DNA from 3 places in the Streptomyces sp. NPDC059668 genome. Region 3 is predicted to be linked to each of the others. Evidence: riboswitches for the same ligand, from Rfam matches in the RefSeq annotation. Region 3 holds a riboswitch; each other region holds the start of a gene.

Region 1 (9,556 bases), on a different contig from region 3:
CGGCGGTGGGGCAGGACGGCGACGGCGTGGCCGCGTTCGGGCTGGGCGAGGTGAGCGGCGCCGACGGCGGCCGGACGTGGTCGTTCGCGGTGGGCGGGGACCGGGTGCGGGGCGGCGCCCCCGAGACCGGCGAGTGGGCGCATCTGGCCGGTGTCTACGACCCCGTGGCCGGAACGGCGCGGCTGTACGTGAACGGGGTGCTCGCCGGCACGGCCGAGGGCGTCACCGTCCCGGGTGGCACGGCCGCGACGGGCGGCCTGCGCATCGGACGACCGCCCGGCACCGGCGGGAACTGGCACGGCGCGCTCGCCGACGTCCGGGTCTGGGACCGGGTCGTCGTGGACGACGAGGTGGCCGCCGCGGCGAAGCGGGCGGTCGTGAGCAAGGGGTACTGGGAGCTGGACGAGGCAGCCGACGGCGGCAGCCCGGAGCGGGACGGGGGAGCGGCTCTTCGCCTCGGCGGGGACGCGACGATCCGTCAGGTCACGGGTCCCTGCGATCCGCTCGACCCGGACTGCGTGCCCGGGAGCGACCCGATCGCCGGCACCGGGGACCTGGCGCTGGACGGTGACGGGGACTTCGCGGCCACCGACGGCGCGACGCTCGACACGGGCGACAGCTTCTCGGTCGCGGCGCAGGTGCTGCTCGACGACGCGGCGCAGGACCGGACGATGACCGTCCTGTCGCTGCCCGGGGAGCACGGCACCCTCGCCTCGGTCCGGTACTCGGGCGAGCTGCAACGCTGGCAGATGGTTCTGGCGGAGGGGGACGCGACGGGGGCGGAGACGACCACGGTCACCGCCGAGAACGCGCCGGCGTACACCGGATGGGTCCAGCATGTGGCACTGGTGTACGACGACGGGACGGACGAGATCCGGCTGTACGTCGACGGTCAGCTGTCGGCCCGGACCGCCTGTTCCTACGCCTCGAAGGTCACCGGCGCCCTCCAGGTCGGCCGGTCCCTGACCGCCGACGGCTGGGGTGAGTACGCGGAAGGCCGGGTCGACGAGGTGCACGCCTACGCCGGTGCGCTCACGCAGACCGAGATCGCGCAGCTGGCGGCAGGGGCCACGGATGTCTGAGTGGTTCGGTGCGGGCCCGGAGAGGGCTCGTTCCGGCCCGGTCACGGTCGAGTTTCGGCCGTAGTGCGGCGCATGTCATGCCCCCGGCAAGGGAATCGCTGGGGGCATGACAGATGACGCCAAGGCGAGTGGGCTGTCGGACGAAGAACGGCTTGCCCAGCTCGGCTATACGCAGGTTCTGGCCCGCCGCATGTCGGCGTTCTCCAACTACGCGGTCTCGTTCACGATCATCTCGGTGCTCTCGGGCTGTCTGACGCTGTATCTGTTCGGCATGAACACCGGCGGTCCCGCCGTGATCACCTGGGGATGGGTCGCGGTCGGACTGATGACGCTGTTCGTCGGACTGTCGATGGCCGAGATCTGTTCGGCCTATCCGACCTCCGCCGGGCTGTACTTCTGGGCCCACCGGCTGGCCCCCGAGCGTTCCGCGGCGGCCTGGGCGTGGTTCACGGGGTGGTTCAACGTCCTCGGGCAGGTCGCGGTCACCGCGGGCATCGACTTCGGCGCGGCGTCGTTCCTCGGGGCGTACCTGAACCTCCAGTTCGACTTCGAGGTGACGCCGGGCCGCACGGTCCTGCTGTTCGCCGGGATCCTGGTCCTGCACGGGCTGCTCAACACGTTCGGCGTGGGGATCGTCGCCCTCCTCAACAGCATCAGCGTGTGGTGGCACGTCGTCGGGGTCGCCGTCATCGTCGGCGCGCTGACCTTCGTGCCGGACCACCACCAGACGGCCGGTTTCGTGTTCACGAAGTTCGTGAACAACACGGGCTGGGGCAGCGGGGTCTACGTCGTCCTCGTCGGACTCCTGATGGCCCAGTACACGTTCACCGGGTACGACGCCTCCGCCCACATGACGGAGGAGACCCACGACGCGTCGACGGCCGGCCCGAAGGGCATCGTGCGGTCCATCTGGACCTCGTGGATCGCGGGCTTCGTCCTGCTCCTCGGCTTCACCTTCGCCATCCAGTCGTACGACAAGGAGCTCGGCTCGGCGACGGGCGCGCCGCCGGCGCAGATCCTGCTGGACGCGCTCGGCGCCACGTCCGGGAAGCTCCTGCTGCTGGTCGTGATCGGCGCGCAGCTCTTCTGCGGCATGGCGTCGGTGACGGCCAACAGCCGCATGATCTACGCCTTTTCGCGGGACGGCGCACTGCCCTTCTCGCGCGTCTGGCACACGGTGAACCCGCGCACGCGCACCCCCGTGGCGGCGGTCTGGCTGGCCGCGCTGGGCGCCCTCGTGCTCGGCCTGCCCTATCTGATCAACTACGCGGCCTACGCGGCCGTGACGTCGATCGCGGTCATCGGCCTCTACGTCGCGTACGTCATCCCGACGTTCCTGCGGGTGCGCAAGGGGGAGGCCTTCCAGCGCGGGCCGTGGCACCTGGGCCGCTGGTCCCGGCTCATCGGGGTGATCGCGGTCGGCTGGGTCGTCGTCATCACGGTCCTGTTCATGCTGCCCCAGGTCTCCCCGGTCACCTGGGAGACCTTCAACTACGCGCCGGTCGCCGTGCTCGTCGTCCTCGGCTTCGCCGCGGCGTGGTGGACGGCCTCGGCCCGGCACTGGTTCCTCAACCCCGACCACGCCCGCACCCGGGCCCGTGAGGCGGCGCGCAAGGGTGCGCCCGAACCGGTCGATCCGTAGCGTTGTGCGTGGTTGGTCCCCGGCCGCGCGCGCTTCCGGCGCGGCCGGGAGACCGATACCCGATCGGAGTCCCGGCCTCGTCCGGCTATGCTCGGGGATGCGTCGGCGCGGGATGCGTGCGGGCCGGCGCGTGGACCCTTAGCTCAATTGGCAGAGCAGTGGACTTTTAATCCATTGGTTGTGGGTTCGAGTCCCACAGGGTCTACCGACAAGCCCCAGGCCGGATCATCCGGCCTGGGGCTTCGGTGTGTTGGGGGCGGCGGGGCTCAGCCCGCGGTGAGCTCCGGCAGCGGGAGCGTGTGCTGGGTCTGGAGGACCTTGGCACGGAGGTAGCGCACGTTGTGGTCCGTGGTGAAGACGCCCGTCGGCACACGGTGGGAGACCTCGATGCCGAGGTCGCGGAGCTGCTCGGCCTTGTCGGGGTTGTTGGAGAGCAGGTCCAGGGAGCCGACGCCGAGGGCCCGGAGCATCTGGGCGGCCGCCGTGTAGTCGCGGTCGTCCTCGGGCAGGCCGAGGGCGGCGTTGGCGGCGTAGGTGTCGAGGCCCTGGTCCTGGAGGGCGTACGCGTCGAGCTTGTTGTAGAGGCCGATGCCGCGGCCCTCCTGGCGCAGGTACAGGAGCACGCCGCCCCGTTCCGCGATCCGCTCCACCGCCTCGCGCAGCTGGGGGCCGCAGTCGCAGCGGGCCGAGCCGAAGACGTCCCCGGTCAGGCACTCGGAGTGCAGTCGCACCAGCGGGTTCGCGCCCACCTCTCCGAGCACGACGGCGAGGTGTTCGCGGCCGTCCGCCAGACCGTGGAAGGTGACCAGCTCCGCGTCGACCGAGTAGCCGTCGCCGAAGCGCAGGGGCACGGCGACGCGGGTGCGCACCGTGGCGGTGGGGAAGTCGCGCATGTTGTCTCTCCGGTCCAGCGGGTCGGTGGCAGTGGTGTCCCGGGGCTGTGTTTCATATTTGAAGCACACCCTCGGAAAGCGACCGTACAGGATGCTTTAAACTTCAAGCAACACTTTCGGGGGAGATGGGCCGACCGGGGCTCACCCGGCTCACTCGGCTCCCCCGTCCGCGCCGTCCGCGCCGTCCGTACGTCCTCAGGAGGAACGCCGCCGCCATGGCAGATCTTCCCCCTGGACCCCGGGACCTTCCCCCTGGATGCCGCGGGTGACGCTCGCGCAGATCTCCTCCAACTGCCCCACCTGCTCCGGGGTCAGCCGGTCGAAGAGCGCCGTGCGCACCTGCTCCACGTGCCCGGGCGCCGCCCGTTCCAGGACGGCCATGCCCTCGTCCGTGAGGACCGCGACATGACCGCGCCGGTCCGTGGGGCAGCCCTCCCGGCGCACCAGGCCGTCGTTCGCCAGCCGGGTCACGCCGTACGTCAGCCGGCTGCGGGTGATCTTCAGGACCTCGGCGAGGTCGGTCATCCGCAGCCGCCGCTCCGGGGCCTCGGACAGCATGGCCAGGATGGAGTAATAAAGGTGGGGCATGCCGGCCTCCGCCTGGAGCTGCCGGTCGATCGTGTCCTCCAGGAGCGAGACGGCGGCGATGTACGAGCGCCAGGCGCGTTGCTCGGCGGGGGTGAGCCAGCGGGTCGTCATGCCACCAGTCTAGGTATTGTTTAAAAGTTGAACCACTGCTGGACGCCGAGGCTGGCGCCGGCGCCGACATCAACTCGACCACCTACTCGACCACCTGCTCAAACACCCACTCAAACACCTGCTTGAGTCATGAGCAGCCCAGAGCGCGCAGCTCGGAGCCGGAGGCAGCGTCCCATGCCCCATCCCTACGTCCTGTTGTCCGCCGCCGTCTCCCTCGACGGCTTCCTGGACGACACCGGCCCCGAACGGCTGCTGCTCTCGGGTCCGGCCGACTTCGACCGGGTCGACGAGGTGCGGGCGTCCAGCGACGCGATCCTGGTCGGCGCGGGCACCATCCGCTCCGACAACCCCCGGCTCCTCGTCAACTCCCCCGAGCGACGGGCGGCCCGGGTCGCCGCGGGCCGTCCCGCCTACCCGCTGAAGGTCACCGTCAGCGGGTCCGGCGACCTCGACCCCGACGCGCAGTTCTGGCACACCGGCGGCGAGAAGATCGTCTACACCACGGACGAGGGCGCCGTACGGGCCGCCGGTGTCCTGCGCGGTGCGGACGTCGACGTGGTGGCTACGGGGGCCGAGCTGGACTGGCGCGCCGTGCTCGAACACCTCCATGACGTACGGGGGGTGCGGCGCCTCATGGTCGAGGGCGGCGGCCGGGTGCACACCCAGCTGATGGGCCAGGGGCTGGCCGACGAGCTTCAACTCGCCGTCGCGCCGCTCTTCGTCGGACAGGCGGACGCGCCGCGGCTGTTCGGGCCCGGGGGATACCCGCCCGGGCGGCTGCGGCTGGTGGAGACACGGGCGGTGGGAGACGTCGTCCTCATCCGCTACGTCCCCACGGCCCCCGGCACCGGCGGGCTCGCCGCGGCCGCGGACCGGCACTGGCTGGGGGTGGCGTGCGAGCTGGCCGCGCTGTGCCCGCCGTCGCGGACCGCGTTCAGCGTGGGCGCGGTCGTGGTGGCCGCGGACGGCACCGAGCTGGCCCGCGGACACTCGCGGGAGGGAGGCGACCCGGTCGCGCACGCCGAGGAGGCGGCCCTCGCCAAGATCGCTGCCGGAGATCCGCGGCTGGCGGCCGCCACCGTCTACAGCAGTCTGGAACCGTGCGCCCGACGGGCCTCGCGGCCCGCGCCCTGTGCCCGGCTGATCCTCGACGCGGGCGTGCGCAGGGTGGTGACCGCCTGGCGGGAGCCGGACACCTTCGTGGCCGGCGCGGACGGGAACGGGCTGCTGGCGGCCGCGGGGGCGGACGTCGTCGTGCTCCCGGAGTTCGAGGAGCGGGCCACGGCGCCCAACCGGCACCTTCTCGGCACCCCCTGAGGAGAGAGCTCCGGCGGCCGTGTGCCCTTGCCGCCCCGCTCGTGGACGGTCGCGAGCGGGGCGGACACACGGGGAAGAGCGGGGGGACCGGAGTGGGGGACCGGAGGGAGAAGAGGCCTGGTCGTGGGGTGTGCGTGAACAGGTGTGCTCGGGGGGTCGAACATGGCGTACACTGGTTTCAACGACGCGGGGTGGAGCAGCTCGGTAGCTCGCTGGGCTCATAACCCAGAGGTCGCAGGTTCAAATCCTGTCCCCGCTACTCAAGGCCAAGGGCCGGAACTCGGATTCACGAGTTCCGGCCCTTGGTGTTTCCGCGCCCGCGCTGCTTTCGGCCTCCTGCGTTGCTGGTTCCCGGCGTTTCCCGTCCCTGGTCCCTCCGACGGCCCGCACGGAACCGAGGGCGGAGCTGAGGGCGAAACCGAGGGCGAAATCAAGGGCGGAGCCGAGGGACGTCCCCCGGTCGGTCCACACCGCTGGCCCCCTCCGCCCGCTCCGGGAAACCTGGACGGGTGGGGCAGCGAGGAGGTGCGCAGCGGGCCGAACGGCCCTCCGACCGGCCGGCCGGACGGCTGCCCGGCGGTCCCGCGCCCGATCCGGGGCCACGGGACGGACGGCCGCCGGACCCGGGAGCGCCGGACGTCCCCCGCATCTCGCGCGCCTGGACGCTGGTACGGGCGCTGCCGGTCCTGCTCGTCGTCGTCGCGGTGGTCTACGACTGGCTGACCCCGCCCGACTTCACCGCGGCCCCGCTCTTCACCGCCGCCCCACTCGTCGCCGCGCCGCTCCTCTCGCTGCGCGGCACCCTCCTCACCGGGGCCATGACGCTGGCCGCGCTGCTCGCCTGCCGACTCAGGTTCGGCCTGCACATGGGCATCGGCTCGATCACCGAGGTCGCCACGGTGGCGACCGTCACCGCCCTCGCCGTCCTCATCAACGTCCTCGTCCGCCGCTCGGACGAACGGCTCGCCTCGGCCCGCCAGATCGCCGAGGCGGCTCAGCGCGCCGTGCTGCCGGAACCCGAGGGCCGGATCGGCGGCCTGGAGGTCGCGGCGCGGTACGAGGCGGCCCAGGCGGGCGCGTTCATCGGCGGTGACCTGTACGCGGTGCAGGACACTCCGCACGGCGTACGGCTGGTGGTGGGTGATGTCCGCGGGAAGGGCATGGGCGCCGTGGCCGCCGTCGCCGTGGTCATCGGCGCGTTCCGCGAGGCGGCCGAGCAGGAGGCGACGCTGGAGGCGGTCGCGCAGCGACTGGAGCGGGCACTGGTCCGCGAGGGCGCCCGGCGCGGGAGCCTGGACGCCTTCGAGGGGTTCACCACTGCCGTCCTCGCGGAGATCCCGCACGGGGGAGACGTGGTCCGGGTCGTCAACCGCGGCCATCCGTCACCGCTGCTCCTGCACGCGGACGGCACGCTGTTCACGCTGGCCGCCGCGGACCCCGCGCTGCCGCTCGGCATGGGCGAACTGGGCTGCTGGCCCGACCGCGCGCAGCGGGCGGACTTCCCGCCCGGCTCCACGCTCCTGTTCCACACCGACGGCCTGTCCGAGGCGCGGGACAACCGCGGCCACTTCTACGAACCGGCCGAGCGGCTCGCCGGACGGACCTTCCGTGATCCCGAGGCCCTGCTGACCGCGCTCGCGGAGGGCGTCCGCCGGCACACCGGCGGCGCCCTGGCGGACGACATGGCGCTCCTCGCCGTCCGGCGCCCCATGGAGCCGGCAGGGATTCCCGGCCGTTGTCACCAGGGGTAGTCGGACGCTGCCCCTCCGCATAGCAGCTGACGCACCGTCAAAACGGTGCCGGAAGCCGGGCCGGGCCAACTCGCCCGCTTTCCCCCGGTCATGCCCCGTAAGTCCTGGCCAAGAGAGCGCAATGATCAGTACGAACGGCTTGGAATCCGGTACCCGAGTCTATTAACGTTCGATAACGCAGCGCGGTCGTCCCAGCCGTCACAAGAGATGGCTCCGTGCGCACGCGCCGAATCCCGCGAGGGAACCGGGGAACCACCAACTTGGGGTGAATCGAGCGTCTTTCACGGTGGAGACACCGTGGGTTGACGCGCGTAGGAGACCTTCCTGCTCCGAACCCGTCAGCTAACCCGGTAGGCGAGAAGGAAGGAAAGGAGCGCGCCCACGTGGCGTCCAACCGGCCTGCCCAGCCCACTTCGTTCGCGCCGAACGACCCCCAGACTTTCGGTCACGTCCGCGGCGACGACGAGGGCCCCTGGGAGGAGTGGAACCCCACCGCGGATTCCATCGCTCCCGTCCGCGGCCGGCACCGCGTCTCCAAGCAGCGCGGAGGCGGACTCGCCCGCAGCTCCACCGTTCTCGGCGTCGGTGTCCTGGCCGCCGTCGGCGCGGGTGGCATCGCCACCGCCTCGCCCGGCAAGCCGCCCGTGTCGATCTCGCTGCCGGACCTCTCCTCGGTCACCCAGTCGGCCAAGGCCCTGATATCCGACGGCGGTTCCAGCGCGCCTAAGGGCTCCTCCACCCCGCTCACCGGCGCCGGTCTCACCACCGCCGACGCCGCGCAGGGCAACGCGGACGCCGGTGAGGCGCTGCGTGCCCGCATCATGGAGCAGGCCGAGTCCCAGCAGGACCAGGTCGACAGCGCGGCCCAGGCCGCCGCCGAGACCGCCGCCGCGAAGAAGGCCGTCGCGCTGGCCGCCGAACAGCAGGACGAGGCCAAGGCCAAGGAAGCCGCCGCGAAGAAGAAGGCGGACGCGGAGGCCAAGCAGAAGGCCGAGGCCGCGCGCCTCGCGGAGCTCGCCAAGAGCTACTCGCTGCCGACCTCCTCGTACACCCTGACCTCCCGCTTCGGCGACGCCGGATCCATGTGGTCCTCCGGGTATCACACCGGTCTCGACTTCGCCGCCCCCACGGGCACGCTGATCAAGGCGATCCACAGCGGCACCGTCACGGAGGCGGGCTGGGCCGGCGCGTACGGCTACCGGACGATCCTCACCCTCGACGACGGCACGGAGCTGTGGTTCTGCCACCAGTCGTCCATCAGCGTCAGCGTGGGGCAGAAGGTGGCCACCGGCGACGTCATCGGACGGGTGGGCGCGACCGGCAACGTGACCGGGCCGCACCTCCACCTGGAGGTCCACCCCGACGGCGGCGCCGCGATCGACCCGATGGCATGGCTGCACAGCAAGGGCATCAACCCCTGATCCGCCGCCCGCCGTGCACACGGCGGGCGCGGAATGCAGTCGTCCGGTACGACTGTTGAAATGGGGTATGACTCCTCTCCGCAAGCTCGGTTCCTCCGACATCGAGGTCTTCCCGCTCGCCCTCGGCGGCAACGTCTTCGGCTGGACCGCCGACGAGGCGCAGTCCTTCGCCGTCCTCGACGCGTACGTGGCCGGGGGCGGCAACTTCGTCGACACCGCCGACAGCTACTCGGCCTGGATCCCCGGCAACAGGGGCGGTGAGTCCGAGACGATCATCGGCAAGTGGTTCGCCGCGCGCGGCAACCGCTCCGACGTCGTCCTCGCCACCAAGGTCGGCGCACATCCCCAGTACAAGGGGCTGGCCCCGGACACCATCAGGGCGGCGGCCGACGCGTCGCTGCGCCGGCTCGGCACGGACTACATCGACCTGTACTACACCCACTTCGACGACACCTCGGTCCCGGTCGAGGAGATCATCGGCACCCTCGACGAGCTCGTCGGCGCCGGCAAGGTCCGGGCGATCGGCGCCTCCAACCTCTCCGCCGAGCGGCTCACGGAGTCCCTGGAGTTCTCCGACCGCGAGGGCCTCGCGCGCTACGCCGCACTCCAGCCCCACTACAACCTCGTCTCCCGCGACACCTACGAGGGCCCGCTCCAGGAGGTCGCCTCCCGGACCGGACTCGCCGCGGTCCCTTACTTCGCCCTCGCCTCCGGCTTCCTCACCGGCAAGTACCGTCCGGGCACATCCGTC
Region 2 (9,556 bases), on a different contig from region 3:
AGGGACCGCATCTGCGCCGACGCGGTCGCCTTCGCGCAGAGCATCGGCTACCGCAACGCCGGAACCGTCGAGTTCCTTCTCGACCGCGACGGCAACCACGTCTTCATCGAGATGAACCCGCGCATCCAGGTCGAGCACACGGTGACCGAGGAGGTCACCGACGTCGACCTGGTCCAGGCGCAACTGCGCATCGCCTCCGGTGAGACCCTCGCCGACCTCGGCCTCGCGCAGGACCGCATCCAGCTGCGGGGCGCGGCATTGCAGTGCCGGATCACCAGCGAGGACCCGGCCAACGGCTTCCGGCCCGACACCGGCACCATCAGCGCGTACCGCTCGCCCGGCGGTTCCGGGATCCGGCTGGACGGCGGCACCGCCTTCGTCGGCTCGGAGATCAGCGCCCACTTCGACTCCATGCTGGTGAAACTGACCTGCCGGGGCCGGGACTTCGCCACCGCGGTGCGGCGCGCCCGGCGTGCGGTGGCCGAGTTCCGCATCCGCGGCGTGGCCACGAACATCCCGTTCCTGCAGGCGGTCCTCGACGACCCGGACTTCCAGGAGGGCAGGGTCACCACCTCGTTCATCGAGGAACGCCCGCATCTCCTGACGGCCCGCCACTCCGCCGACCGCGGCACCCGCATGCTCACGTACCTCGCGGACGTCACGGTCAACAAGCCGCACGGCGAGCGCCCGCACCTGATCGACCCCACGACCAAACTGCCGGACGTACCGGCCGGCGAACCGCCCGCCGGATCGAAGCAGCGGCTGACCGAGCTGGGGCCCGAGGGCTTCGCGCGATGGCTGCGGGAGTCGACCTCGGTGGCCGTCACCGACACCACCTTCCGGGACGCCCACCAGTCGCTGCTGGCCACCCGGGTGCGGACGAAGGACCTGCTGGCCGTCGCCCCCGCCGTGGCCCGGACGCTGCCGCAACTGCTGTCGCTGGAGTGCTGGGGCGGCGCCACCTACGACGTCGCCCTGCGCTTCCTGTCCGAGGACCCGTGGGACCGGCTCGCCCGGCTGCGCGAGGCGGTGCCCAACCTCTGCCTGCAGATGCTGCTGCGGGGCCGCAACACGGTCGGCTACACCCCCTACCCCACGGAGGTCACCACCGCCTTTGTCGAGGAGGCCACCCGGACCGGCATCGACATCTTCCGCATCTTCGACGCGCTCAACGACGTCGGCCAGATGCGGCCCGCGATCGACGCCGTGCGTGAGACCGGATCGGCCGTCGCCGAGGTCGCCCTCTGCTACACCTCGGACCTGTCCGACCCGGCCGAGAAGCTCTACACGCTCGACTACTACCTCCGGCTCGCCGAGCAGATCGTCGACGCCGGCGCGCACGTCCTGGCGATCAAGGACATGGCCGGACTGCTCCGGGCACCCGCCGCCGCGAAGCTGGTGACCGCGCTGCGCAGGGAGTTCGACCTGCCGGTCCACCTCCACACCCACGACACGGCCGGCGGCCAGCTGGCCACCTACCTCGCCGCGATCGACGCGGGTGCCGACGCCGTGGACGGAGCGGTGGCCTCGATGGCGGGCACCACCTCGCAGCCGTCGCTGTCGGCGATCGTCGCGGCCACCGACCACTCGGCGCGGCCGACCGGGCTGAGCCTGCGGGCGGTCGGCGATCTCGAACCGTACTGGGAGATCGTCCGCCGGATCTACGCGCCGTTCGAGGCGGGCCTGGCCTCGCCCACCGGACGCGTCTACGACCACGAGATCCCCGGCGGCCAGCTGTCCAACCTGCGTGTCCAGGCACGGGAGCTGGGCCTCGGCGACCGCTTCGAGGACATCGAGGCGATGTACGCCGCCGCCGACCGGATGCTCGGCCGCCTGGTCAAGGTGACGCCGTCGTCCAAGGTGGTCGGGGATCTCGCCCTGCACCTCGTCGGCGCGGGCGTCCCGCACGAGCGGTTCGCGGCCGACCCCGGCGCGTACGACATCCCGGACTCCGTGATCGGGTTCCTGCGCGGCGAGTTGGGCGACCCGCCCGGCGGCTGGCCGGAGCCGTTCCGCAGCAAGGCCCTCAAGGGCCGTGCCGCGCCCAGGCCGGTCGTCGAGCTGTCCGACGAGGACCGCGACGGACTGGAGAAGGACCGCCGGGCCACCCTCAACCGGCTGCTGTTCCCGGGTCCGGCGAAGGAGTTCGAGGCCCACCGGGACGCCTACGGCGACACCGGCGTCCTGCCGAGCAAGGACTTCTTCTACGGTCTGCGGCCGGGGGAGGAGCACGAGGTGGACCTCGACCCCGGGGTGCGGCTGCTCATCGTCCTGGAGGCGATCGGTGAAGCGGACGAGCGCGGCATGCGTACCGTGATGGCCACGCTCAACGGCCAGCTCCGGCCGATCCAGGTGCGTGACCGCTCGGTGGCCTCGGAGCTGCCGGCGGCGGAGAAGGCCGACAAGTCCGACCCGAAGCACGTCGCCGCGCCGTTCGCCGGAGTGGTGACGCTGTCGGTCACGGCCGGGGACAGCGTCGAGGCGGGCGCGACCATCGCGACGATCGAGGCCATGAAGATGGAGGCCGCCATCACCGCCCCGGTCGCCGGGACGGTGGGGCGTCTGGCGATCAACTCCGTCCAGCAGGTCGAGGCGGGCGATCTCCTGATGGTGATCGCCTAGGAGTCGTCGGACGCCGCGGGACACCTCTGGGCCCCGTCGGACCCCGCGAGGTCGGTCGCCCGAGTCCCGGAACCGTGCCGCCACCCGGCCGGCTTCGGGACTCCTGGCTCCAGGACACCCCGGGGCCGGCCCCCCAGCTGAGCCCGGGGCGCCCCGGAGCCCTGGTCCCGGGGCCGCACGGGGTCGACGGGCGGGCAGGGCGGGTCACTGCTCCCGTATGCCCCACGGCGAGCCGTACGCGGTGAGCAGGTCGAGGAAGGGGCGGGCGGGGAACGCCTCCGGGCCGAGGACCCCCGAGCCGGTCCACGCGCCCGTGGCCAGGAGTTCGAGGGCGACGACCGGGTTGACGGCCGTCTGCCACACCACCGCCTGGGAGCCGTACTCGGCCATCGACCACTGGTTGTCGACCACGTGGTAGAGGTAGACCTCGCGCGGCGCGCCGTCCTTGGTGCCCCGCACCCAGGTGCCCGCGCAGGTCTTGCCGTGCATGCGCTCGCCGAGCGTCGCGGGGTCCGGCAGACAGGCGGCCACGACATCACGGGGCGACACGGCCACCGGGCCCGCCGCGCTCGGCACGGTCACCGGATCCGTGCGGTCCAGGCCCAGCAGGTGCAGCGTCCTGAGGGTCTGGATGAACTCCTCGCCCAGGCCGTACTTGAAGGTCACCCGCCGCGCGTCGACCCAGCGCGGTACGAGCAGCACCTCCTCGTGCTCCACGTTCACGCACTCCACCGGGCCGATGCCCTCGGGGAAGTCGAAGACCTCCGGCTCGCTGAACGGCGCCGTGGTGAACCAGCCGCGGTCCGCCTCGTAGACGACCGGCGGGTTGAGGCACTCCTCGATGGTGGTCCAGATGCTGAAGGACGGGGCGAAGTCGAAACCGTCGACGGTGAGGTTCGCGCCGTCGCGGATGCCGATCTCCTCGATCTCGTCGAAGAGTTCGTCGGCCGCGTACCGCGCGAAGACGTCGGACAGACCCGGCTCCACCCCCATGCCGACGAGGGCCAGCGCGCCCGCCTTCTCCCATTCGACCGCCTGCGCGAACTGCGCGTCGCCGAGCATGACCCCGCACTCGTCGTACGGCCTCTCGGGATGCGGGCGCGACAGGGACATCGCCATGTCGAGATAGGTGGCGCCGGCGGCGCGTGCCGCCTGGAACAGGGGCATCACGAACCGCGGATCGGTGGCGTTGAGCAGGACGTCGCACCCGTGCCGGCCCAGCAGCGCGGTCACCGCGTCCTGGTCGGAGGCGTCGACGCGCTCGGCGCGGAAGCGGGCCGCGGCGTCCGGGAGGGCGGCCACCGCGGCCTCGGCCCGGCTCAGGTCGTAGTCGGCCACGACCATCTCGTCGAAGAAGGGACGACGGGCCGCGATCCGGGTGATGGCGGTACCCACACCGCCGGCTCCCACAAGCAGAACACGCATGACACGGACTTCCTCTCTGCGGAGAAGGGACGTGCCCGCGCGGACCGGAGACGCGGCGCCCCTGGCGGGAGATCCAACGCCGGGCCCTCGGATAAGGTCAATGGCGTTGGCATAAGGAGCGAGGAGGCGGCGGTGCCGAAAGCGGTGGTGCCCGAGGAGAAGCGACGGCGTCGGCGCCCCACCAGGAGCGGCACCGTCCTGTCCGAGCGGCTCATCGTCGACACCGCCCTGCGGATGCTGCGGGAGCACGGCAGCGCGGGACTCACCGCCCGCCGTCTGGGCCTGGCTCTGGACGCCGATCCCAGCACCCTCTACCGGTACTTCCGTGGCATGGACGACCTGACCCTCGCGATCGGCGACGCCCTGATCGGACAGGCCCTGGACGGCTGGCGGCCCACGGGGGAGTGGCGGTCGGATCTGCGCGGCCTCGGGCTGCGTATCCACGCGGTGTACGTCGGGCATCCGCAGGCGGCCCTGCTGACCGCGAACCGGGTCACTGGCCGGGCCCACGAACTGGCGGCCGACGAGGCCATCCTCGACGTCCTGCGCACGGCCGGGTTCCCGCTGCCGGACACGGTACGGATCTACCAGGCCTTCATCGACCAGACGCTGGCCTTCGCCGCGCTCGACGCCGCCTCGCTGGCACTGCCACGCGAGAGCCGCAGCGCCGACGAGGACATGTGGCGTTCGACGTACGCCCGGCTGCCGCGCGCCACCCATCCCCGGATCGCGGAGGCGGCGCCCCTCCTGGCGACCCGCATGGTCGACAGCGCCTATCCCACGGCCCTGGAGATGCTGCTGGACAGCGCCGGGGCGCAGTGGGAGACGCTGCGCGCCGGGTGACGGCGTCGGCCACCGCGTCACGATCGCGCGCCGGTACGGTTCCCTGGCCGGGAGCCGGGAGCCGGGAGCCGGGAGCCGGGAGCCGGGAGCCGGGAGCCGGGAGTGGGGAGTGGGGCGCCCGACTCCGGAGGCCGTGAGCCGGACGCCGGATAGCGGGAACCGGACCGCGGGCGGTTCGAGCGGGTCGACGGGCGGGCGGACGGGCCGGAGCGGAAGGCCCCGCAGGCGGAGACGGGCCGGTCGGGCGGGGACGGGCCGGACCGGCGAAGCGGTTCGAGCGGTTCGGGCGGTTCGGGCGCTGGCGGGAGCGCTCCCATGCCGGAAGGATACGGCCCATGACTCACCAGCCGACGATCCGCCCGTACAAGGCCGAAGACCGTGCCGCGGTGGGGCACGTGTGTGTGATGACGGCCCACGAAGGAGGCGACTCACGGGCTCTGTATCCCGACCTGGAACTGATGCCGACCTTGTTCGCGTACCCCTACTGTCATCTCGAACCGGAACTCGCCTTCGTGCTCGACGACGGGACGGGCCGGGCGGTCGGCTACGTCCTCGGCACCGCCGACACCGCGCGGTTCGCCGGCGACCTCCGCGCCGTCTGGATACCGACGGTCGCCACGCGCTATCCACGGAGCACGACGCCACCGCGCACGCCGGGCGACACGATGATCGACCTGCTGCACCGCCCCGAACGCATGGTCCTGCCCGAACTGGCCGCCCATCCCGCGCATCTGCACATCGACCTGCTCCCGGACTGGCAGCGAAGGGGCCACGGGCGGGCGTTGATGGACACCTTCCTCGACGCGCTCGCCGATCGCGGTGTCCCGGCCGTCCACCTCGGCATGGTCACCGCCAACACGTCCGCCCGCGCCTTCTACGATCGTCTCGGCTTCCACGAGATCCCCGTACCGGAACCGGGCCCCTTGACCTATCTGGGCAGGCCGACGGGCCGCGCGCGCCGCACGTCCTGAGCCGCGCGGGTCGTGGAGGTGGTGCGGGCCGTGCGGCCCGTGGGGTCGAGCCCGCGACAGGGAGAGGGCGCGGCCGGAGTCAACCTTATGAAGATCTCGTCCCTCTATACGAGGAGACGTCCTGCGGGTGGTGGGGGGAGAGGGCATTGCTTAGGGCGGTGGAAGAGCGTCGCGGCGATGTCGGCAACGGTCATGCACGGACGGCGGGGCCCGATGGGGGGCCGCCGCCGTCCGCCGTGCGCGACGGCGCACGCGGGCGGCCGGGCGGCACGCCGTACCGGCTGGTGTCGTTCGTCGGCCGCACCCTGCGCGGTGAGTGGCACGGCATCGTCGTCGAACCGTTCCGGCAACTCGTGCGGCGCGGACTGTCCGGACTCGTGCTGGCCTTCGTGGCCGCCTTCGGGGTCATCTTCTTCCACGCGATCGCCCAGCATCCGACCGGCGCCACGGTGGTGCGGCTGACCGGCGGGGTGAAGGCGTCGCTGCCGCTGCCACTGGCCCTGTTGCGCACTCCCGTGTCGCTGTACGTCCCCGCCCTCGACCTGCCGGTGTGGGCGGGCATCACTCAGCTGTTCCTCGCGTTCGCCCTCGCCGAACTCGCCCTCGGCCGGGCCCGGACCCTGGCCATCGCCTACGTCACCACGCTGGCGGGCACCCTCACCGTCCGCGTGATGATCGCGATGGGCCCGGGCTGGTGGGGTCTGGGGCTGCCCCCCGAGATCGGGCAGGTGCTGGACACCGGCCCGTCCGCCGCGGTGGTGGGCCTGTTCACCTACCTCGCGGTGGTCCGACGCGCACCCGTGGTGTTCGCGCTCACCGGGGGCTCGATGGTGTGGGAGTCGATCGTCAGACCCAATCTGGCGGGTCGGGAACACCTGATAGCCGTGGCGGCCGCGATCGTCCTGGGGCTGCTGCACGGACGCGCGCGAAGACCCTTGCGGGCCCTGGCGGTGCTGCTCGCCTCGCGCCGAGCGGACCCCGGTCCGGCCGGCGGCGGTCCGGACCCGGACCCGAACCCGGACTCGGTGGAACCGCCGGTGCCACCGTCCACGACGGGGACTCCGTCCGTGGCGGGAACAGGGTCCGTGACCGCATCGTCGGCCCGGCCCGAACCGTCGGCTCCGGCGATCCCGCCGGACCCCGCGATCCGCGCCGACGAGCCGCGTGCCCAACTGTGCTGACGCGGGCCGGGAGCCGCTCCGTGCGGCCGCACGGCTTCAGAGGCCACGACGAATCGGGCTGTGCCGCCGAGGACTTGAGCCGGTGGCCGGTGCGCAAACTCACCCGAGATCGGGAGTACGACGAAGGTCACAATTACATATCGGACACTTCGCACTTCAATCTTCACGCGAGGTACACAAGTTGGCTAAGTTGGCGCCAGGCCACACGACTTCCTCCGGCGAACCTCGCCGGGTCGCTTGGCCTCCGCCTAATCCGGTGCGGCCTCACGGCGACCGGAGCCGGGGACCCAACCGAAATTTTGGGGTGAATCGGCCCGACTGCCCCACCGGGCAGGGGCCGTAGGGCATACCTTCCGGATCTGTCCGCCCGAACCCGACAGCTAACTCGGTAGGCGGAGCACGGAAGGAGTACGTCTGCCATGGCGCCGGAACGCACCCCGGGCCCTGGAGGCAGCAGCAGCCTCCCCGGCATGCCCAGCTCCGCACCCGCGACAGTGGCCCGCTCCTCGGCGGACCTGTTCCCGCAGAGCCCCGACTCCGCCTCCCTCGCCGGAGGCGACGCTCCGAGCCGCGAAGAGGTCCAGCAGCGGATCAGCTCCCTCTACGACCGGGCCGAGGCCGCGACCGGGAACTACAACGCGACCCGCGCGATGACCACCGGTTCGCGCAGTCGCGTCAACCCGGCCCGGGACGCCGGGCGCAGGGGCGCCGACGCCGCCGGGGCCGACGTGTCGCGGCCCTGGTTCGACGTGGGCCGCGCCCGGCTGGGACCGACCGTGCCGGCCCGGCTGCCGGCCGACCGCACGCCGAAGCGCCCGGCCGAGGCGCTCCCCGCGCCCGCCGCGAAGCGCCTGGAGGGCGGCCCTGCCGCCCGCGCCCTGGAGACCGCGGCTCGCCCCGTGCCGGAGCTGACCGCCGGACCGGGAGCGGGGCCCGTGGCCGCGTTGACCGCAGGACCGGCGACAGGGTCCGTGGCGGAGCCGGCCGCCGGGCGGGCCCTCGCGGCGCTGCCGGCCGGCGGCGGGGCGCGGCAGGAGGCCGTCAAGGCGCTGCCCGCGCCGACCGCCGAGTCCGGCCACTCCTCGCTGAAGCACCGCAAGGAGCAGAACCGGCGCAAGCTCGCACTCGCCCGTGAGCTGCTGTCCCGGCACGTCGTCCAGCAGCGGAGCACCCCGGTCGCGGCGATCGAGGCGCCGCCGGTTCAGGAGGTCTGGCCCACCCCGGAGGAACAGGCCCGTCGCGAGGCCGAGGAGCAGTGGCGGCGTCAGCAGGCGGCGGGCCCGGGCATGGGCGCGTCCCTGAACACGGCCGCGCCCGCGGGCATGAGCGCGTCCGCCGGTTCGGACGCGTCCCTCGGTGCGGGCACGCCCCTCACCCCGGACATGACGTTCACCTCGGGCATGACCTTCGTCCCGGACACGGCGTTCACCCCGGAGACGACGTTCGCCCCGGGCGCGTTCACCCCGGACACCACGTTCGCGTCGGGCATGACGTTCACCTCGGACACGGCCTTCGCGTCGGGCACGGCCTACGCTCCTGAGCTGTCCTACGCACAGGACGTGGCCTACGCTCCCGGCGGGCTCCCAGTACCGGACCTGCTCGGTGCCCCGGACCTGCTCGGTGTCCCGGACCTGCCGTTCCCTCCGGAGCCCCCCGTCGCGTCGGCGACGGCGTACGTCCCCGCCATGGCCGTCGCCCCGGCCCCGTCGGTCGGGTCGGCTCCGTTCGCCCCGTCCGTCGTCCCCGACCCGTCCTTCCTCCCGGCCGCGACGGTCGACGCGGGGATGTCCGCCACCGCGGGCGCGGTCATGGGCGGCGGCGACACGTCGGGCTCGGGGTACGACATGAAGGCCGCCAAGGCGGTGGCCTTCGCCCGTGCCCAGATCGGCAGGCCGTGTGTCTGGGGCGCGGCAGGTCCGGGCTCGTACGACTGCGCGGGCCTCACCCGGGCCGCGTGGACGGTGGCCGGGGTCGCGCTCCCGCGTACCGCGCGCGACCAGGCCACGGCCACCACGCCGGTCCCGCTCACCGACATCCGCGCCGGCGACCTGATCTTCTTCTACGGGGACGTCAGTCACGTCGGCCTGTACATCGGCAACGGCATGATGATCCACGCGCCGAGCCCGGGGGCGTCCATACGCGAGGAGTCGATCTTCTACGCCGGACAGACGGCGATCCACAGCGCCGCGCGGCCCGCGTAAGGGGCCGAGCGGGATCGCGCAGGGCCGGCGTCCCACGGCCGCCGGCGCGGGTGCCGAGGCGGCCGGTACCGCAAGCCCGTCCGACGCCCGTGCCGACCCGGCACGGGCACCGGGCCGCTGCCCAGGGGAGACACGGCGCCGGGCACCCGCCTGGGCCAGGCGCGCGTACCCGTGCGAAGTCGCCCAACGGGTGCACGTGCACGGCTACTTGTCCGGGACGGTCGTGCACGACGCGGTCCCGCTGACCCCATGAGGTCCTGAGGACAGGCGAGTTGAACGCGGAAGCGACCAGCCGCGCCGCGCCGGTGCCTCG
Region 3 (9,556 bases):
TGGTCGGGGGGCTGCTGCGGATCGGCCGTCGCATAGGGCGGCCGACGGTGCTCGTCCCGACGGACGAGGAGGCCGCCGTCCTGATAGCGGAACACCAGGAGGAGCTCGCGGAGCGCTTCCTCTTCCCCCGGGTGGACGCCGAACTGCCCCGCCGCCTCGCCAGCAAGCAGGGCCTGCACGAACTGTGCGTGGAGCACGGCATTCCCAGTCCGGCGGCCGTCTTTCCCCAGTCGTACGAGGAGATCGAGCGGTTCGCCGCCTCGGCCCGCTTCCCTCTCGTGGCCAAGAACCGGGAGGCGTTCGTACGCCGCAGCCGGCCCGCGGTCAACGGGACGACGAGGATCGCCACCCGGGAGGGACTGCTGGCACTCGCCCGGGACTGGGGCGGGAACCCGGGGGTGATCCTCCAGGAGTACCTGCCCAGGGAGGAGGCGGAGGACTGGATCGTGCACGCGTACTTCGACGCGGACTCGACGCCGCTCGCGATGTTCACGGGCGTGAAGGTCCGCTCCTGGCCGCCGCACGCGGGCATGACGGCGAACGCGTACGTCGTCGACAATCCGGAACTCGCTGACCTCGCCGCACGTTTCATCAAACAGATCGGCTTCAGCGGCGTCATCGACCTCGACCTGCGCTTCGACCGCCGCGACGGCCAGTACAAGCTTCTCGACTTCAACCCCCGCATGGGCGCGCAGTTCCGGCTCTTCGAGAACGAGTCGGGGATCGACGTCGTCCGGGCCATGCACCTCGACCTGACCGGGCGCACCGTTCCCGAAGGGGAACAGCGGGCCGGTCACCGGTACATCGTGGAGAACATCGACCTGCCGGCCCTGCTCGCCTACCGGCGCAGCGGCTACACCACCCCGCACGCGCCGACGCGCGCGAGCGGTACGGAGCTGGCCTGGCTCGCGGGTGACGACCTGCGGCCGTTCTTCACGATGCTCGCCCGCTTCGTGCGGCCGGGCGCGAGACATCTGTACCAGCTGTGGCGGGCCAACCGCCGTGGCAGCGGTACCAGTACGACCACGAAGTGACGCAAGAACGTCCTGGGGAGGGGACTTCGTGATTCATCCGGTAGCAGTCATCGGTGCGGGCCCGTTCGGTCTGTCCACCGCCGCCCATCTGCGGGCGCGCGGCATCCCGGTGCGTGTCTTCGGCCGGCCCATGGTGAGCTGGCGCGACCACATGCCCGAGGGGATGATCCTCAAATCGACCCCGGCCGCCTCCAGCATCGACGCCCCGCAGCCGGGCCACACACTCCGCGACTACTGCGACGCGGCCGGGATACCGCGGCTCGTCACGGACGAGGACATCATCCCGGTCGAGACGTTCATCGCGTACGGGGAGTGGTTCCAGCAGCGGCTCGTGCCCGAGCTGGAGCAGGTACGGGTCGTCTCCGTCGACCGGCGGGGCGCCGAGGGCTTCGAGCTGAAGCTGGACTCGGGGGAGTCGTTCACGGCACGGGCGGTCGTCGTGGCCACCGGACTGTACGGCCTCGCCCATCTGCCCACCGAGCTCGGTGAGGCGGCGGCGGACGGACCGGCGCCCACCGGCCCCGTCTCGCACAGCTCCCAGCACCACGACCTCACCCGCTTCTCCGGGAAGGAACTGATCGTCGTCGGCGCGGGACAGTCCGCCCTGGAGACGGCCACTCTCGCGGCGGAGGCGGGCGCGCGGGTGCGCGTGGTGTCCCGGGGCCGGGGCAGGGTCGCCTTCGGCGCGCCGCCCTGGGGACAGCCGCGGCTGCGCCCGGAGTCGCCCTTCGGGCGTGCCTGGTCGCTGTGGGCGCTCAGCTACTACCCGCACCCCTACCGCTATCTGCCCGCCGGCACCCGGCACCATCTCGTCCGGCGGGTGCTCGGCCCGCTCGGCGCGTGGTGGCTCCGGGACCGCTTCGAGGGCAAGGTCGAGGTCAGCGAGATCGCCCGGATCGAGCGTGCCTCGGTCTCCGGGAGCGGCCCGGTGCTCTCCGTGCGGACTCTGGGGGGTTCGGCCGAGGAACTGGCCGCCGACCACGTCATCGCCGCGACGGGTTACCGCGTCGACCTCGCCGCGATGGACTTCCTGGGACACGCGCTGCGGACGGAGCTGGCGGTGAGCCGCGGGACCCCGAAGCTCGGAGCCGGATACCGGTCCTCGGTGCCCGGGCTGTACTTCACGGGCTTGCCTGCGGCGGCCTCGTACGGGCCCGTCATGCGGTTCGTGTGCGGGACGGAGTTCGCCTCGCCACGACTGGTCAAGCACCTGGCGGCGGCTCACGGTTGAGATGACGCACGACGGTCGCGGGTGCGGGTGCGGGTGCGGCGGCGGGGCGGTGGCGGGGGGCCGCGGCCCCGCCACCACGCGGAAGTGACCGTCCGTGCCCGGTCCGCAACAGCCCGCTCCGCGGCGGGTGTTGGAGCCGCTGCCGCGACGCTTCCGGGCGTCCGGCGCGACGGATCGGAGTGGGTGTGACGTCTTCCCGCGCGCGCCGCCCGTGCGGTGAACGGTGTTGCTGACGGGATACCGGACGTCGTCCGGTTCACGCCGGGCCGACGAGTCGTCCGATCCGTATTCTTCGGATCATGGCCGCTCCGACTGCATATTCACTCATCGCCACTGACCTGGACGGAACGCTGCTGCGCGGCGACGACACACTCTCCGACCGGACCCGGGTCGCGTTGGCGGGGGCGGTGGAGGCGGGTGCCCGGCACCTGGTCGTGACGGGGCGCCCGGCGCCGCGAGTGCGCCCGCTCCTCGCTGAACTCGGCGGCACGGGACTGGCGGTGTGCGGGCAGGGGGCGCAGCTCTACGACGCGGGCGAGGACCGTCTGCTGTGGTCGGTGACCCTGGACAGGGAACTCGCGGAGACGGCGCTCGGCAAGATCGAGGCGGAGGTCGGGCTGCTCCACGCGGCGGTGGACCAGGACGGCGTGGACGGACTGACACTCATCGAGCCCGGCTACGTGATGCCGCACCCGACGCTTCCCGCCGTACGGGTCGGGTGCCGCGACGACCTCTGGACGGAGCCGATCAGCAAGGTGCTGCTGCGCCACCCGCTGCTGTCCGACGACGAGTTGGCCGCGGCGGCCAGGGGAGTGGTGGGTTCTCTGGCCACCGTCACCATGTCGGGGCCCGGTACGGTCGAACTCCAGCCATGCGGGGTGACCAAGGCGACCGGGCTGGCTCTCGCCGCCGCCCACCTCGGGCTGGCCTGCGAAGCCACCCTCGCCTTCGGTGACATGCCCAACGACATCCCCATGTTCGACTGGGCCGCCCACGGGGTCGCCATGGCCAACGCTCATCCGGAGCTCAAGGCGGTGGCCGACGAGGTGACCCTGTCGAACGAGGACGACGGGATCGCGGTGGTACTGGAGCGGCTGTTCCCGCTCTCCGCTCCGTAGCCCGGTACTTCCGTAGCCCCGGTTCTTCCGGGGCCCGGGTTCTCGCTGACGCGGGTTCCCCGGGGCCCTGGTTCCCCGCCGGCCTTGCTTCCCGGGGCGCCGGAGGTCCGGTCCGGCGCCCCGGTCTCGTGGCGCCCGTCAGTAGGCGCCGTTGACGTTGTCGATCGAGCCGTACTTCGCCGCGGCGTAGTTGCAGGCGGCGGTGATGTTCGCGACCGGGTCGTAGGAGTCCATGGACGTTCCGGGCACGTGGTACGCCTTGAACGTCGGGTCGATGACCTGGAGCAGGCCCTTGGAGGGGATGCCGGCCGCGGCGTTGGAGTCCCAGTTGTTGATGGCCTTGGGGTTTCCGGAGGACTCGCGCATGACATTGCGGTAGATGCCGTTGTACGTGCCCGGGATGCCGTTCTTGGCCATGATGTCCAGCGACTGCTTGATCCAGCCGTCGAGGTCGTTCGTGTACGTCTTCGCGGCGGCGGTGGTCGCGGTGGCGGCCTTGGTCTTGACCTTCGTGGTCTTGGCGACGGCCTCCGTGACCTTTGCCGTCTTTGTGGCGTTCTGGACGGTTTTCGTCCCGACCGTGAGGGTGAGGCCCGGGCGGAGTGCCGACGGGTTGGAACCTATGACCGCGCTGTTGGCCTCGTACAGCTTCTTCCAGCCGCCGCTGGAGGGGTACTTCTGCGCGATCTTGACCAGGGTGTCGCCCGTGACCACCTTGTAGGTGACGAGCTGGACGTCGGAGGCGCCCGTGGCGGCCTGTGCGCAGGTCGCGCCGAGGAGCGGGAGGGCGAGTACCGCCGCGCCCGTGCCTGCGGCGAGGATGCCGCGGACGAGGGTGCTGCGGGTCTTCGGGTGGCAGTGTCTACCTGCTGCGGCCATGACGAGTTCCTCTCCGGCGCCTGCGAGGTGAGCTGTCGGGTTCGGGCGGGAGCTGCCCGGCCGCACGGTGAGTGCGACTTAACCCCTAGCCGTTCCGGACTCCGGATCGGCGACTTACCTGGGTCCCCCGCTCCTGCCGTGCGTGTGGTCGGGTGTGGTTTCCGGTCGGTGGCAGGATTTGGCGGTCCGTCCGGAGTGACGTGAAGGTATGCGAGAGCACATGTCCGGAACAAGCCTTGATGTCTCGGTGTAGATCCTTTTCATCAGGACATAAGGGCAGATGAATTGCCCGATTAATCCGGAATTCTTCGCTCAACTTGGCTTATGCAAACGGGTAGTCATCGGCAGGGATCATCGGGCGGATGACCTTCGCGCGTGACTCAACTCACTCGGCGGGCCAGGAATAAACCGGCAATGGCGGCAAGTCGGGCATATAAGGCGCATATAAAAGGCCGCTGAGTGCCCGCCGGGAGCCGGGCGAGCCTCCCGTGCGGACGGGTCCACGTCGGGGCCGCCTTGGGGGAGCCGGCCCTCGTGGAGCCCGAAGTGGAGCCCACGGGAGCGGTGTTCGGAACGCGCGTGACACCTCGTGCCGGGATGGCGGGCGAACTCCCCTTACGCGCAGATCCTGTTGCTTCTGCCGCCACCTCCTCCCGGGTCACGCCGAGGCGTGCGACCGCCGCCGGGTCGCCCGGGAAGCGGGCGGGCGGCCCTCGTCCGGGGTCGTCAGGAATTCACCCGGAGCCGGTCTCTTCCGCGGCCGGCTCCGCGGGATCGCCGAGGACGTCTGCGGGGCTCCGGCCCACCGTGCGCGGGACCCTCCGCTCCCATGTCCGGTGGAAGACCACCTCGTCGCCGTCCTTGCAGACCAGCTCACTGGAGGTGATGAAGTCGTGGGCGTCGCAGGTGACTTCGGAGCGGACCTCGACCCGTGCGTCCCAGGCCGGTACCGGGCGGTGCAGCCGGACCGACCAGGAGGAGTGGGCGCGGGCGCTGAGGGGGTCGGCCTCCCGGACGGAGTACGTCTCCAGCGCGTCCTCCGTGTGTTCGAGGCCGTCCGGATGGACCAGGGTGCCGCAGGGGCGGGGGACGACTTCGAGGTGCCACTCACTCTTCGCCACGTCGTGAACGACCCGGCGTTCCGGGCGGGGTTCGTCGAGAGTGACCGCGGAGGACACCCCGAGCGGTACGGAGTGCTCCGGCTCCGCGAAGGTGATCGTGAGGCCGGACTCCCTTGTCCGTACCGGGAGTTCGAGGGAGCTGGCCGACGGGTCCAGGGTGAATCCGGCCTCCGAACCCGGTTCGGGCCAGATCCAGGGCCAGTACGCGGAGGAGAGGGAGAGGCGGACACGATGGCCGGGCGGGACGGCATAGCCGATGGCGGCCAGGTCGAAACGTACGTCCTCCGTAGTGCCCGGTTCCCAGGAGATCGCCTGATCGCGACCGTAGCGCGCTGACAGGTTCAGGGCACCCCGGGTGACCAGGGTCGAGGCGCCGTCGGGGGCCACGTCGCACACCCGGGCGATCACCTGGCCCCGGGCCGCGTGGGAGGTCAGACGCAGGCGCACGCTCGGGCTGCCCAGAATCCAGGTCTCTCCCGGTACCTCGAACTCGAAGCAGGCGGATCTCGCGTCCTCCTCCCGCTGGTCCGGCGGCAGGTCCGCGACGCCCCCGGCGGGGCGGAGGCGACCCGCGTCCACGCCGGTGTGCTGGGGGGAGCGCACGAGCACCGGCGCACCCCGGAGCGCGTACACGACGGGGGTGACCAGGGGGGAGGGCCAGGCCGTGTCGCCCACCCAGCGGCCGGGCAGGGAGGCGTAGGCCGTCGCCGGCGGGTGCGCGTCCATGACGTAGGAGCGCAGCAGGGGCTCCGCCATCACCGAGCCGTGCGGGCCGACCGCCGTCCTCATGTCCGGGCCGACCGCCGTCCTCGCGTCCGGGCCGGTCGGCGTTCCCGCGTGCGGGTCGGGTGACGTGCCCGCGTGCGGGTCGGCCGGCGGCCTCGCGTCCGGGTCGGCCGGCGCCGGCGGGCGCGCGCCGTGCGGTCCGAGCCAGTGGTCCCACCAGCGCAGCGTCTCCTGGAGGAAGCCGATCGCCGGGCCAGGTGATCGGTCCTGGTTCGGGTACTGGTGCGACCAGGGGCCGATCAGACCCCGTACGCGGCCCGGCGGGAGGCTCTGGACGAGACGCAGCACCGAGTCGCGGTACGGGTCGTGCCAACCGCCCACCGCGAGGACGGCCGCCTGGATCGCGGAGTGGTCCTCGTGGACGCCGCCGTCACTCCCGTACACGTCATGGCCCGGATGCGACAGCCACGTACGGATGAACGGGTCCACCGTCTCCAGGCGCTTCACCCACAGGTCGCGCCACATCGCCCGGCCGACGTGCGCGGGGTCCGGCGGGCGGGCGACGTGGGCGAGTGCCGCGGCCGCGCGGGCGTGCGCGCCGGTGGCGAGAACGGCACCTCCCGCGTGGTGGACGCCGGAGCGGTCGTCGGCCGAGCAGACCGTGACGACCGCCTTGAGAGGTTCGGGACCGAGGGCCGCGATCCTGAGACAGGTGACGCCTCCCCGGGAGATGCCGAACATGCCGACCCGGCCGGTGCACCAGGGCTGGGCGGCCAGCCAGTGGATCACCTCCACCCCGTCGGCGGGCTCGGTGGCCGCCGCGTCCGCGGGCACCCCCTCCGAGTTGCCGTGGCCGCGGACGTCCACCCGGACGGAGGCGTAGCCGTGGCCCGCGTACCAGGGGTGGCGCTGCGCGTCGCGCGGCGCGGTCGAGTCGCTGAGGCGGTCCGGGAGGTATTCGAGCAGGACGGGGACGGGTTCCTCGGTCAGCGGGCGCCACATGCGTGCGTACAGCCGGGTGCCGTCCGCCAGAGGGATCCAGAGGTCCTCGTGGGTCGTCTCGTAGGGGAAGGCCGTACGGATGTGCATGCTCGTCTCGGTGTCCTCAGCAGTCCTTCGTGCTCGCGCGTGATTCGGTTTATCTGCTGCCATATCAGCCGATCACGAACATACCGTTCGCGATCGGCCGCCGCCCGGTCGTGGGACCGCCTGCCTCCCGGGAGACATCGGACGCCGGGTGAGAGGGAAGTCGGGAGGAAGTCGACAGTGGGGACGGTGGGCGCTCGTGGTGATCGAAACGTGACCGGATACGCTGACTTGAGTGATGGCAGCGACACATCGACAAACCGTGTCATCGACCGAATGATCGACCGAGTTCGCCATGTGATCGTCAGCAGACAGGAGAACCTCTCGTGACCGTCGTCGGGCCGTTCGGGCTGAGCGTGCGGGACCAGGCTCTCGAAGCCGATGTCCAGGCCGGATTGGCGGCTGTCGAGGAGGGCTTGCTCGAAGTCACCAAGAGCGAGGTCCCCTTCATCACGGAAGCCGCGCAGCACCTCCTGCGGGCCGGCGGGAAGCGGTTCCGTCCGCTGCTCGTGATGCTCGCGGCGCAGTTCGGCGACCCCTACGCGCCGGGTGTCGTGCCCTCGGCCGTGGTCGTCGAGCTGACGCATCTCGCCACGCTGTACCACGACGATGTGATGGACGAGGCCGAGGCGCGACGCGGGGTGCCCAGCGCGAACACCCGCTGGGGCAACTCCGTCGCCGTCCTCACCGGTGATTTTCTCTTCGCGCGCGCGTCGCACACCCTGGCGGACCTCGGGCCCGAGGCCGTGCGTGTCCAGGCCGAGGCGTTCGAGCGGCTGGTCACCGGGCAGATCCTGGAGACGGCGGGGCCGCGCGACGGGCGGGACCCGGTCGAGCACTACCTCGATGTGCTGAGCGGCAAGACCGGTTCGCTGGTCGCCGTGGCGTGCCGGTTCGGCGCGATGATGTCGGGGGCGGACGAGACGGTCGTGGACGTGCTGACGCAGTACGGGGAGCGGCTGGGCGTGGCCTTCCAGCTCGCGGACGACGTGCTGGACATCGCGTCGGACTCGCACGAGTCGGGAAAGACGCCCGGGACGGATCTGCGCGAGGGCATCCCCACGCTGCCCGTGCTTCGGTTGCGCGAGCGGGCGGAGCGGCTCGGTCTCGCCGAGGACATCGCGCTGTGCGAGCTGCTGGACTCCGACCTGACGGACGACGACCGGCACGCCGAGGCGCTGGCCCGGCTGCGGGCGCACCCGGCGCTGGAGCAGGCGCGGCGGGACACCGTGCGGTACGCGGAGGAGGCTCGGGCCGCGGTGGCTCCGTTGCCGGAGTGCGACGCGAAGGCCGCGCTGGTGGAGCTCGTGGACGCGGTGGTGCACCGGGCGGGCTGAGGCCTCCCTCCATGCCGGTTGCAGGGCGCCCGTGGCGGCGTCCGCAGCGGCGTACCCAGAGGCGTTGTTCCCGGTGGCGGGCGGACCTCCACCGATGTGGCGTGTGTCACATAGTTGGATTGAGTCCAAGCTCGGAACCGGTCCGTACTGATGCACAGAAGCTGACGCAGGGGGCGTCGGCTGCGGTACGGGGAGAAAACACGATCATGGGATCGAATGCCACGTCCAGTGCATCAAGTGGATCAAGTGGATCAAGTGCATCAAGTGCATCAAGTGCATCGAGTGCATCCAGTACGTCCGCCGCATCCCGTACGAACCTTGTGCTCCGTACGGTTCGTACATTCAGTGCGCATCGCAAGAGTCTGATCCTGACCGGTGTCGCGGTGGCCGCCGCGGCCGGGGTCGCCGCCACCGTCGTCCCGGCGGTCGCCGCCGGCGGAGGGCACCCCGGCGGGACCGTCGGCACGCGGGGCGGAGTCCTCGGAGGCAGCGGCAGCGGCGGCACCGTGCTCGCCACCAGCCTCCGCGGCGCCAACGAGGTGCCCGTGCAGGGCGGCCCCGCGGTCGGGGACAAGGACGCCGCGGCGCTGGAGTTCATCAGGGTCGAGGGGGACAAGGTGTCCGTCGCCGTGACCTGGCGAGGCACCGGCAGGCCGACCATGCTCCACATCCACCAGGGCGCCAAGGGGACCAACGGCGGCGTCAAGGTCGACTTCACCGAGCTGCTCGGGAGGATCAAGGGCCACCACGTCGTCGGCACGGTGAAGGTCCGGGACGCGGCCCTGCTGGAGCGGCTGAAGAGCGACCCGGGTGCCTTCTACGCCAATCTGCACACCACCGAGTTCCCGGGCGGGGCCGTCCGCGGCCAGCTCCACCAGGTCACCGGCTCCTTCGACTTCCGTGACGCCCTCGACAACTTCCAGGCGTCCGTGGTCAAGGGCAGGCAGATCTACGAGTGCAAGCCGGCCGAGGGCGGCGGACACGCCTTCGCCCAGCGGGACGTCGGCGCGCTGCTCGGCGGCGG

The links. A riboswitch is a leader RNA that binds a small molecule or an ion and turns the genes downstream of it on or off. The one in region 3 is predicted to bind cyclic di-AMP.
Region 1: it holds a riboswitch for cyclic di-AMP, as region 3 does, so the genes downstream of both, ACFV2J_RS40875 (M23 family metallopeptidase) here and ACFV2J_RS19195 (transglycosylase SLT domain-containing protein) in region 3, are expected to answer to the same signal.
Region 2: it holds a riboswitch for cyclic di-AMP, as region 3 does, so the genes downstream of both, ACFV2J_RS08185 (C40 family peptidase) here and ACFV2J_RS19195 (transglycosylase SLT domain-containing protein) in region 3, are expected to answer to the same signal.

The regions. Positions count from the first base shown of each region.
Region 1 covers NZ_JBHWEL010000118.1:2,808-12,363, reverse strand. Annotated here, with positions in the region: gene ACFV2J_RS40915 (LamG domain-containing protein) at 1-1,082, shown strand, start outside; gene ACFV2J_RS40910 (amino acid permease) at 1,189-2,724, shown strand; tRNA gene ACFV2J_RS40905 (tRNA-Lys) at 2,857-2,929, shown strand; gene ribA (GTP cyclohydrolase II) at 2,991-3,617, opposite strand; gene ACFV2J_RS40895 (MarR family winged helix-turn-helix transcriptional regulator) at 3,813-4,316, opposite strand; gene ACFV2J_RS40890 (dihydrofolate reductase family protein) at 4,491-5,633, shown strand; tRNA gene ACFV2J_RS40885 (tRNA-Met) at 5,819-5,892, shown strand; gene ACFV2J_RS40880 (PP2C family protein-serine/threonine phosphatase) at 6,143-7,384, shown strand; cyclic di-AMP (ydaO/yuaA leader) riboswitch at 7,599-7,756, shown strand; gene ACFV2J_RS40875 (M23 family metallopeptidase) at 7,768-8,805, shown strand; gene ACFV2J_RS40870 (aldo/keto reductase) at 8,873-9,556, shown strand, end outside.
Region 2 covers NZ_JBHWEL010000007.1:61,831-71,386, forward strand. Annotated here, with positions in the region: gene ACFV2J_RS08160 (pyruvate carboxylase) at 1-2,622, shown strand, start outside; gene ACFV2J_RS08165 (saccharopine dehydrogenase family protein) at 2,827-4,047, opposite strand; gene ACFV2J_RS08170 (TetR/AcrR family transcriptional regulator) at 4,180-4,890, shown strand; gene ACFV2J_RS08175 (GNAT family N-acetyltransferase) at 5,226-5,861, shown strand; gene ACFV2J_RS08180 (hypothetical protein) at 6,098-7,042, shown strand; cyclic di-AMP (ydaO/yuaA leader) riboswitch at 7,278-7,453, shown strand; gene ACFV2J_RS08185 (C40 family peptidase) at 7,513-9,243, shown strand.
Region 3 covers NZ_JBHWEL010000024.1:27,975-37,530, forward strand. Annotated here, with positions in the region: gene ACFV2J_RS19180 (ATP-grasp domain-containing protein) at 1-1,034, shown strand, start outside; gene ACFV2J_RS19185 (NAD(P)-binding domain-containing protein) at 1,063-2,265, shown strand; gene ACFV2J_RS19190 (HAD family hydrolase) at 2,565-3,383, shown strand; gene ACFV2J_RS19195 (transglycosylase SLT domain-containing protein) at 3,522-4,262, opposite strand; cyclic di-AMP (ydaO/yuaA leader) riboswitch at 4,267-4,423, opposite strand; partial or broken gene ACFV2J_RS19200 (CocE/NonD family hydrolase) at 5,063-7,198, opposite strand; gene ACFV2J_RS19205 (polyprenyl synthetase family protein) at 7,522-8,532, shown strand; gene ACFV2J_RS19210 (CHRD domain-containing protein) at 8,853-9,556, shown strand, end outside.